2 regions of the Rhizobium sp. BK529 genome follow, and region 1 is predicted to be linked to the other one. Evidence: predicted binding sites of a transcription regulator. Region 1 holds the regulator's gene; the other holds the start of a gene.

Region 1 (4,316 bases):
CCCAGTCGGCGGTGTAGACGCCCGGGTCACCGCCGAGCGCATCCACGACGAGGCCGGAATCATCAGAAAGCGCCGGAAGACCGGAGGCCTGAGCCGAGGCAAGCGCCTTGATCGTAGCATTTTCTTCGAAGGTGGTCCCCGTTTCCTTGGGCTCGATGAAATTGAGCTCTGCCGCGGATTTGGCGGTGAAGCCCAGTGGCCCGATCAGATCCTGGATCTCGCGGATCTTACCCTGATTATGGCTGGCGACGACAATGGTCTTGGTTTCGAGCTTACGCATAAAATATCCTTATTCCATTCCCCAAATTTTTGCCTCCGCGCATTCCAGGCTGTTGCCATCGGGATCGCGGAAATAAATGGATCGACCGCCCCGCGGCCAGTGAACCTCGGATTCGATGGCGATGCCGGCACCTTTCAGCTTCTGCGCCATCGCATCGAGATTATCTCCCGAAACCCTGAAACAGGCGTGGCCCCTTCCGACGGCGCCATGCGGCGGGACCTGCAAGCTATCAGGCGCTGGTGGCTTCACCGTTTCCTCCGGATTGAAGATCAGCAATACGCTCGGCCCGCAACGGAAGAACACATGGCGGTTGCCGGCACGCGTAATCTTCTCAAGGCCGAGCACATTTCCGTAAAAGGCTTCGGCCGCATCGAGATCGGCAGCGTAAAGCGCGGTTTCAAGAATGCCTTCGATGGGTTGCGCCATTGCCGCCTCTCGGTCCGCCTCGCCCCCGAGACGGGGACAAGGAAAAATTCATGGATAGGCCAGAACGGTTGGCCTCAGGCGATCGCCTGCTTTTGCAGGTCCACCAGTTCGGCAATGCCCGACTTGGCAAGACCCATCAGTGAGGAGAATTCCTCTTCGCTGAAAGGCGTGCCTTCTGCCGTGCCCTGGATCTCGACGATGCCGCCAGCCCCAGTCATGACGAAGTTGGCGTCGGTCTCGGCCGAGGAATCTTCGAGATAGTCGAGGTCGATGACCGGCTGGTTGGCGAAGATGCCACAGGAGATCGCTGCAACATGATCCTTCAGGACACGGTCGGCCTTGATCATATTACGCGTTTCCATCCAGCGCAGGCAGTCATAAAGCGCGATCCAGCCACCAGTGATCGAGGCTGTGCGCGTGCCACCATCGGCCTGGATGACATCACAGTCGAGCGTGATCTGGCGTTCACCGAGCGCGGTCAGGTCGACCACGGCGCGCAGCGAGCGGCCGATGAGGCGCTGGATTTCCTGCGTGCGGCCGCCCTGCTTGCCGGCAGCAGCTTCACGCTTCATGCGTTCGCCCGTTGCGCGCGGCAGCATGCCGTATTCGGCGGTGACCCAGCCTTTGCCGGTATTGCGCAGCCACGGCGGCGTCTTGTCTTCCAGGCTTGCTGTGCAGAGCACGTGTGTGTCGCCGAACTTTACTAGGCAGGAGCCTTCCGCATGCTTCGAAAAATTGCGCTCGAAGGAGACCTTGCGCATCTGGTCGGTTTTTCTGCCTGAAGGCCGCATTCTCTTCTCCTGAAACATGATGCCGAAAAACGTCAGCGCTTCCCGGGTTATGTCATGCATGTATTGTATCGTCGCCCGCTTCTACGATTGGCTGCGTGCATTTGCAAATTCCCTTTTGCCACGGGGGTGAGATTGGCTATATTTTCTGAATATCGTTCAGTGCGGGTGCGAAAAGTTCATGAGCTACAGGTCGACATCAATTTCGGATGCCGTGGCTGCGCTGGATGAACGATCGAAGGAAATCTTCCGGCGCATCGTTGAAGGCTATCTGGAGCATGGCGAGCCGCTCGGCTCCCGTAATCTGTCGCGCCTCTTGCCCATGTCGCTGTCGCCAGCCTCCGTGCGCAATGTCATGAGCGATCTGGAAGAGCTCGGCCTCATTTATTCACCACATGTCAGCGCTGGCCGCCTGCCGACCCAGGTGGGCTTACGCTTCTTCGTCGATGCCTTCATGCAGGTCGGCGATCTCTCGGCTGAAGAGCGTGCCAGCATCGATCGCCAGGTGCGGGCCGAAAGCCGCGACAATCCCGTGGAATCGATGATGAACGAGGCAAGCCGCATGCTGTCGGGCATTTCGCGCGGCGCCGGCCTCGTCATTACCTCCAAGAGCGATCCGGTGTTGAAACATGTCGAGTTCATCCGCCTGGAGCCGACCAAGGCGCTGGCTGTGCTTGTCGGCGATCACGATCAGGTCGAAAACCGCATTATCGAACTGCCCGCGGGTGTCACTTCTTCGCAGCTTACTGAGGCCGCCAATTTCCTCAACGCGCACATGACTGGCCAGACGCTGCCGGAATTGCGCCTGCAACTGAGCCGGCTGAAAGATGAAGTTCGCCACGAGCTCGATGCGCTGTCGCGGGATCTCGTTGAACGCGGCGTTGCCGTCTGGGCTGGCAGTTCGGACGAGACCAAGCCTGCGCAGCTCATCGTCCGCGGCCGCGCAAACCTGCTGGAAGGTGTAGGCGGCGCCGAAGACCTTGACCGGCTGCGCCTGCTTTTCGACGATCTCGAGAAGAAGGACAGCTTGATCGAGCTCCTGAATCTTGCCGAAAGCGGACCGGGTGTGCGTATCTTCATTGGCTCAGAGAACAAGCTCTTCTCGCTGTCAGGCTCTTCGTTGATCGTCGCGCCCTATCGCGATGATGATGACCGCATTGTTGGTGCGGTTGGTGTCATCGGCCCGACGCGACTCAATTATTCGCGTATCGTCCCGATGGTCGATTATACCGCCCAGCTCGTTTCGCGCCTTTCACGCGGCTCTCTTTGAAATATTTCACAGAACTGCTTCGAATTTTCGCTTCTTCGTCACGCAGACTTGATTTTTTCCGGCCAAACATCGATATCGGGCGCATCTGAGAAGACACCAACCGGAGACCGTCATGACCGATGAAACGACGCAGAACGGACCTGACGCAGCTGCAGCGGAAGCCGCAGCCGAAGCTGCCGCAAACGTCGAGAATGAAGCCGTGAAGGAAGCTGCTGCGAGTGAACCTGATCCGCTTGAGCTTCTGAAGGCTGAAAATGCTGAACTGCGCGACCGCTATCTGCGGCTCGCTGCCGAAATGGACAATCTGCGCCGCCGCACGGAGCGCGAGGTCAAGGACGCCAAGTCCTATTCTGTCGCAGGCTTCGCCCGCGACATGCTGGCCGTCTCTGACAACCTGCGCCGCGCGCTCGATGCTATTCCGCCGGAAGCCAAGGCTACTGCCGATGCCGGCCTGACGACGCTGATCGAAGGTGTCGAGATGACCGAACGTTCCATGCTTTCGGCTCTCGAGCGTCACGGCGTTCGCAAGCTGGAGCCGGTCGGCCAGAAGTTCGACCCGAACTTCCATCAGGCGATGTTCGAAGTGCCGAATGTTGAAGTGCCGAACAACACAGTTGTTCAGGTGGTGCAGGCAGGCTTCACCATCGGCGAGCGCGTGCTGCGCCCGGCCATGGTCGGCGTTGCAAAGGGCGGCCCCAAAATCGTCGAAGCAGATGCTAACTCCGTGCTTGACGAGAAGGACGCCTGAAGGAGCGGAACATCTGACAATTGAAAAAGGCCGCTCAGCGGCCTTTTTGCTTCCGTTGGATAATGGCGGATCAGATTCGCGCGAAGCGCTCGATCAGGAGATCGAAGAAGCCGTCGGCATCCACATGGCGCATGACCTTCGCATTACGCTTGCGGTCGGTCACGTGCCACCAGTCGACGACGGTCATTCCGACCGTCAGTTCCGATTTCACCTCGATCTCGACATTGCACTCCCGGCCCTTGAAGAGCTCGGGTTTCAGCAAGTAGGCGACCGTCGTCGGGTCGTGCAGCGGGCCGCCGTCCGAGCCGTATTTTTCGACGTCGAAGCGCTCGAAGAATTCCAGCATCTCCACCATCGCTTTGGCGGGTGCCGTGCCGATATCGGCCATACGTTTCACCCGATCCTTGCGTGTCAGAAGCTGATGTGTGACGTCAAGCGGCATCATGACAACAGGCACACCTGAGTGGAACACGATATCGGCGGCCTCAGGATCGACATAGATGTTGAACTCGGCCGCCGGTGTGATGTTGCCGCCTTCAAAGAAACCGCCTCCCATCATCACCAATTCCCGGATGCGCGGAACGATATCAGGCGCCTTCTGGAAAGCCAGACCGATATTGGTCAACGGTCCGAGCGTGCAGAGCGTGACAGTGCCTTCCGGCTCGCGTCGCAGCGTTTCGATGATGAAGTCGACGGAATGCTGCGCCTGCAGCGGCATCGTCGGCTCGGGAAGGGTCGGGCCGTCAAGGCCTGTCTTGCCATGCACGTGCTCGGCGGTAACCAGCTTGCGCGCGATCGGCCGGT
Region 2 (4,316 bases), 450 kb from region 1:
ACCGCCGACGCGGATGACGGCAACGCCGCCAGCGAGCTTGGCAAGACGTTCCTGCAGCTTTTCGCGGTCATAGTCGGAAGTGGTTTCTTCGATCTGGGCCTTGATCTGAGCAACACGGCCTTCGATGTCGGACTTGGCGCCAGCGCCGTCGACGATCGTGGTGTTTTCCTTGGAGATCGAGACCTTCTTGGTGCGGCCGAGCATGTCGAGGGTGACAGACTCGAGCTTGATGCCGAGGTCTTCGGAGATGACCGTGCCGCCCGTCAGGATGGCGATGTCTTCGAGCATGGCCTTGCGGCGGTCGCCGAAGCCCGGAGCCTTGACGGCAGCAATCTTGAGGCCGCCGCGCAGCTTGTTGACGACGAGGGTCGCAAGAGCTTCGCCTTCGACGTCTTCAGCGATGATGAGGAGCGGCTTGCCGGTCTGAACGACAGCTTCGAGAACCGGGAGCATGGACTGCAGGTTCGAGAGCTTCTTTTCGTGCAGGAGGATGAAGGCATCTTCGAGGTCAGCAACCATCTTTTCCGGGTTGGTGACGAAGTACGGGCTCAGGTAGCCGCGGTCGAACTGCATGCCTTCGACGACTTCGAGTTCGGTTTCGGCGGTCTTGGCTTCTTCGACGGTGATGACGCCTTCGTTGCCGACCTTCTGCATGGCTTCAGCAATGTCGAGACCGACCTGCTTTTCGCCGTTTGCGGAGATCGTGCCGACCTGGGCAACTTCTTCCGACGTGTTAATCTTCTTGGCCTTGGCCTGGAGATCCTTGACGACTTCAGCAACAGCGAGGTCGATACCGCGCTTCAGGTCCATCGGGTTCATGCCGGCAGCAACCGCCTTTGCGCCTTCGCGAACGATGGCCTGTGCAAGAACCGTTGCAGTCGTGGTGCCGTCGCCGGCGACGTCGTTGGTCTTCGAAGCAACTTCGCGGACCATCTGCGCGCCCATGTTTTCGAACTTGTCTTCGAGTTCGATTTCCTTGGCGACCGAAACACCGTCCTTGGTAATGCGCGGAGCGCCGAAGGACTTGTCGATAACGACGTTACGGCCCTTCGGACCGAGAGTGACCTTCACTGCGTCAGCGAGGATATCGACGCCGCGCAGCATCTTTTCGCGCGCGCCGCGGCCGAATTTTACTTCTTTAGCTGCCATTTTGAGAACTCCTGAAAAGGGGTGTCAGCGATTACAGGTGAAAGACAACCGGCTGATCAGCCGATGATGCCCATGATGTCGGCTTCCTTCATGATGAGAAGGTCTTCGCCGTTGATCTTGACTTCGGTGCCGGACCACTTGCCGAACAGAACGCGGTCGCCAGCCTTCACGTCCAGCGGAACGACCTTGCCGGACTCGTCACGAGCGCCGGAACCGACAGCGACGATTTCGCCTTCCTGCGGCTTTTCCTTAGCGGTATCCGGGATGATGATGCCGCCCTTGGTCTTCTCTTCGGATTCAACGCGACGGACGACGACGCGATCGTGAAGCGGGCGGAAATTGGTGCTTGCCATTGTCTAATCCCTCGATCAAATGACATTCGCGGACCGGGTGGCCCACATGGAGAATGTTAGCACTCAACTCCCGTGAGTGCTAGCGCCGTGCATTTAGGGATGGCTCCGGAAGGAGTCAAGAAGAGCCTTCACGGATTTTTATGCCGGAATTGTGGAGACGGGCGGGATTCGTCAATATGGTTACCGAGCCCCAGGCCGCGTCCGGCTTTTTTATAAGCCTTGGCGGGACGGTATAGGTTCGATCCTATCGTGCTCACTATCCTTCGTCAGGCATCTTCCGATGCAGAAAATGCCTTGCCATTAAAGTCCGCCTTTGCAATGTCACCGGTGACCGAAAGCGAAGCAGGAAAGCGGAATGGCAAAGCGGATTGCGAACTTCTCCGAGATCACCGATCGATATGACGCGGTGCTCTGCGATGTCTGGGGCGTCGTGCATAACGGCGTCGATCCGTTTCCCAAGGCCGGCGAGGCGCTGCAGGCCGCCCGTGCCGCCGGCTTGGCCGTCGTTCTGATTACCAATTCACCCCGCGTCTCCTGGCAGGTCGTCGAGCAGTTGCGCCAGATCGGCGTGCCCGACGGCGCCTATGACCGCATCGTCACCTCCGGTGATGTGACCCGGGCGCTGATCGCCGAAGGTCCGCGCGAGGTTTTCCTGCTCGGCCCCGAACGCGACAGTCCAATCCTCGAAGGCCTCGATATCGAGCGCGCCGCCGCCGGCGAAGCTACCTCCGTCGTCTGTACTGGTTTCTTCGACGACGAGACACAGAAGCCCGAGGATTACAGGGACATGCTGCTGGATTTCAAATCCCGTGGCGTGCCGATGATCTGCGCCAATCCCGATCTCGTCGTCGAGCGCGGCCACCGCATCATTCCCTGCGCCGGCGCCATGGCCGCCTATTATGAGCAGCTCGGCGGCTCCACCCGTATTGCCGGCAAACCGCACCGGCCGATCTATGAGGCAACGCTTGCCGCAGCCCGTGAAGTGCGCGGCGACTTCCCTATTGACCGCGTGCTGGCGATCGGCGACGGCATGCCGACGGACGTTCGCGGCGCCTTGAATTATGGCCTCGATCTTCTCTACATCAGCGGTGGCATCCACGCGAAGGAATATACGTTGAACGGCGAGACAGACGAGGCGATCCTGCACGCCTATCTCGAACGGGAAAAAGCCGCACCCAAGTGGTGGATGCCGCGCCTCGCATAAGAGAAATGAAGCCGATGACCGTATTTCACCGCAATGAAACCCGCGATCCGCTACCCGAGCATCTGAAGGGCGGCGTCATCGCCATCGGCAATTTCGACGGCGTTCACCGCGGTCACCAATCCGTGCTGAACCGAGCGCTCGATATAGCACGAGAGCGTCGCATTCCCGCCCTCGTGCTGACCTTCGAGCCGCATCCGCGTACCGTCTTCAAGCCGGATGCGCCGGTCTTTCGTCTGACGCCCGCCCCCTTCAAGGCGCGCATCCTGGAGGAAATGGGCTTCAACGCCGTCATCGAATATCCCTTCGATTACGACTTTTCGCAGCGTTCGGCGGAAGATTTCATTCATTCCATCCTGAAGGACTGGCTCGGAGCCTCCCAGGTGGTGACCGGCTTCGATTTCCATTTCGGCCGCGGCCGCGAGGGCGGGCCGGCCTTCCTGATGGATGCCGGCAACAGATATGGCTTCGGCGTCACCCTGATCGACGCCTTCCGCGACGAGAATACCGATGTCGTCTCCTCGAGCCATGTCCGGGCGCTGCTGAAGGAAGGCGACGTCTCTGCCGTCGCCGCCATGCTCGGTTATCATTATACGGTGCAGTCGAAGGTGATTGGCGGTGAAAAGCTTGGCCGCCAGCTCGGTTTTCCGACTGCCAATATGCAGCTGCCGCCGGAGGTGGATCTTGCGGCGGGCATCTATGCCGTTCGCTTCCGCCTCGAAAACGGCAAGCTTTATGATGCGGTGGCAAGCTACGGCCGCCGCCCGACGGTGACGGAAAACGGCGCGCCGCTGCTAGAAACCTATCTCTTTGATTTCAGCGGCGATCTCTATGGCCAGACCTGTTCGGTCTCCTTCTTCGGCTATCTGCGTCCGGAACTGAAATTTGACGGGCTTGATCCGCTCGTCGCGCAGATGAAGCGCGACGAGGAAGAGGCGAGGGCTCTGCTTTCGGGTGTGAGGCCACTTGGCGAACTCGACCGGAAGCTCTGTTTCGACTGAACAATTCCAGCAAAGTGCATAGGCGTTTTGCGTCCGGAATTGCATAAACGCGAAGAACTGCTCAGGCTGCCCCGAGTGCAGGCTGCGCCTTCGGTCGCGGCAGCGGCGGGAAGGCGAGTGCAATTGCTGCCGCACCGAGCCCGACCAGAGCGGAGCCGATAAAGAGCCACGAGTAGTTGGCATAGGTGTCGTAGATCCACCCGCCGACCAGCGGGCCGAAGGCCATTCCGAGGCTGGACAGCATCGTCGCTGCCCCAAAGACCGTGCCGATGATACGTGGGCCGAAATATTCGCGCGCCAGCACGGCATAGAGTGGCATCACCCCACCATAGGCACTGCCGAAGATGACGGCGAGTGCGTAGAACTCGCCGAGTTTGCTGACGGCAAGATAGGTCGCAAGCGCCGCTGCCTGTATCAGCAGGCCTGCAACGATCACCCGCTTCACACCGATCCGGTCCGCCAACGTGCCATAGAGCAGGCGTCCGCCGAGACCGGCAAGACCCTCGACACTGTAGATGCTGACCGCGGCCATGGGGGCTACGCCGCAGAGCGTGGCATAGTTCACCATATGAAAGATCGGCCCGGAATGGGCGGCGCAGCAGGCAAAGAAGG

Evidence for each region. The regulator HrcA, encoded in region 1, represses chaperone genes, less so after heat shock. The targets are predictions, from matches to a motif close to GTTAGCACTCNCNNNNNGNGAGTGCTAAC.
Region 2: the regulator HrcA is predicted to act here: its motif matches at 1,558-1,586, upstream of groES (co-chaperone GroES).

What each region holds. Positions count from the first base shown of each region.
Region 1 covers NZ_JACIAU010000001.1:3,078,466-3,082,781, reverse strand. Annotated here, with positions in the region: gene rdgB (RdgB/HAM1 family non-canonical purine NTP pyrophosphatase) at 1-280, opposite strand, end outside; gene FHX08_RS15465 (VOC family protein) at 290-706, opposite strand; gene rph (ribonuclease PH) at 781-1,497, opposite strand; gene hrcA (heat-inducible transcriptional repressor HrcA) at 1,676-2,764, shown strand; gene grpE (nucleotide exchange factor GrpE) at 2,877-3,512, shown strand; gene FHX08_RS15445 (nucleoside hydrolase) at 3,583-4,316, opposite strand, start outside.
Region 2 covers NZ_JACIAU010000001.1:2,632,270-2,636,585, reverse strand. Annotated here, with positions in the region: gene groL (chaperonin GroEL) at 1-1,149, opposite strand, end outside; gene groES (co-chaperone GroES) at 1,206-1,502, opposite strand; gene FHX08_RS13345 (TIGR01459 family HAD-type hydrolase) at 1,858-2,706, shown strand; gene FHX08_RS13340 (bifunctional riboflavin kinase/FAD synthetase) at 2,721-3,704, shown strand; gene FHX08_RS13335 (MFS transporter) at 3,766-4,316, opposite strand, start outside.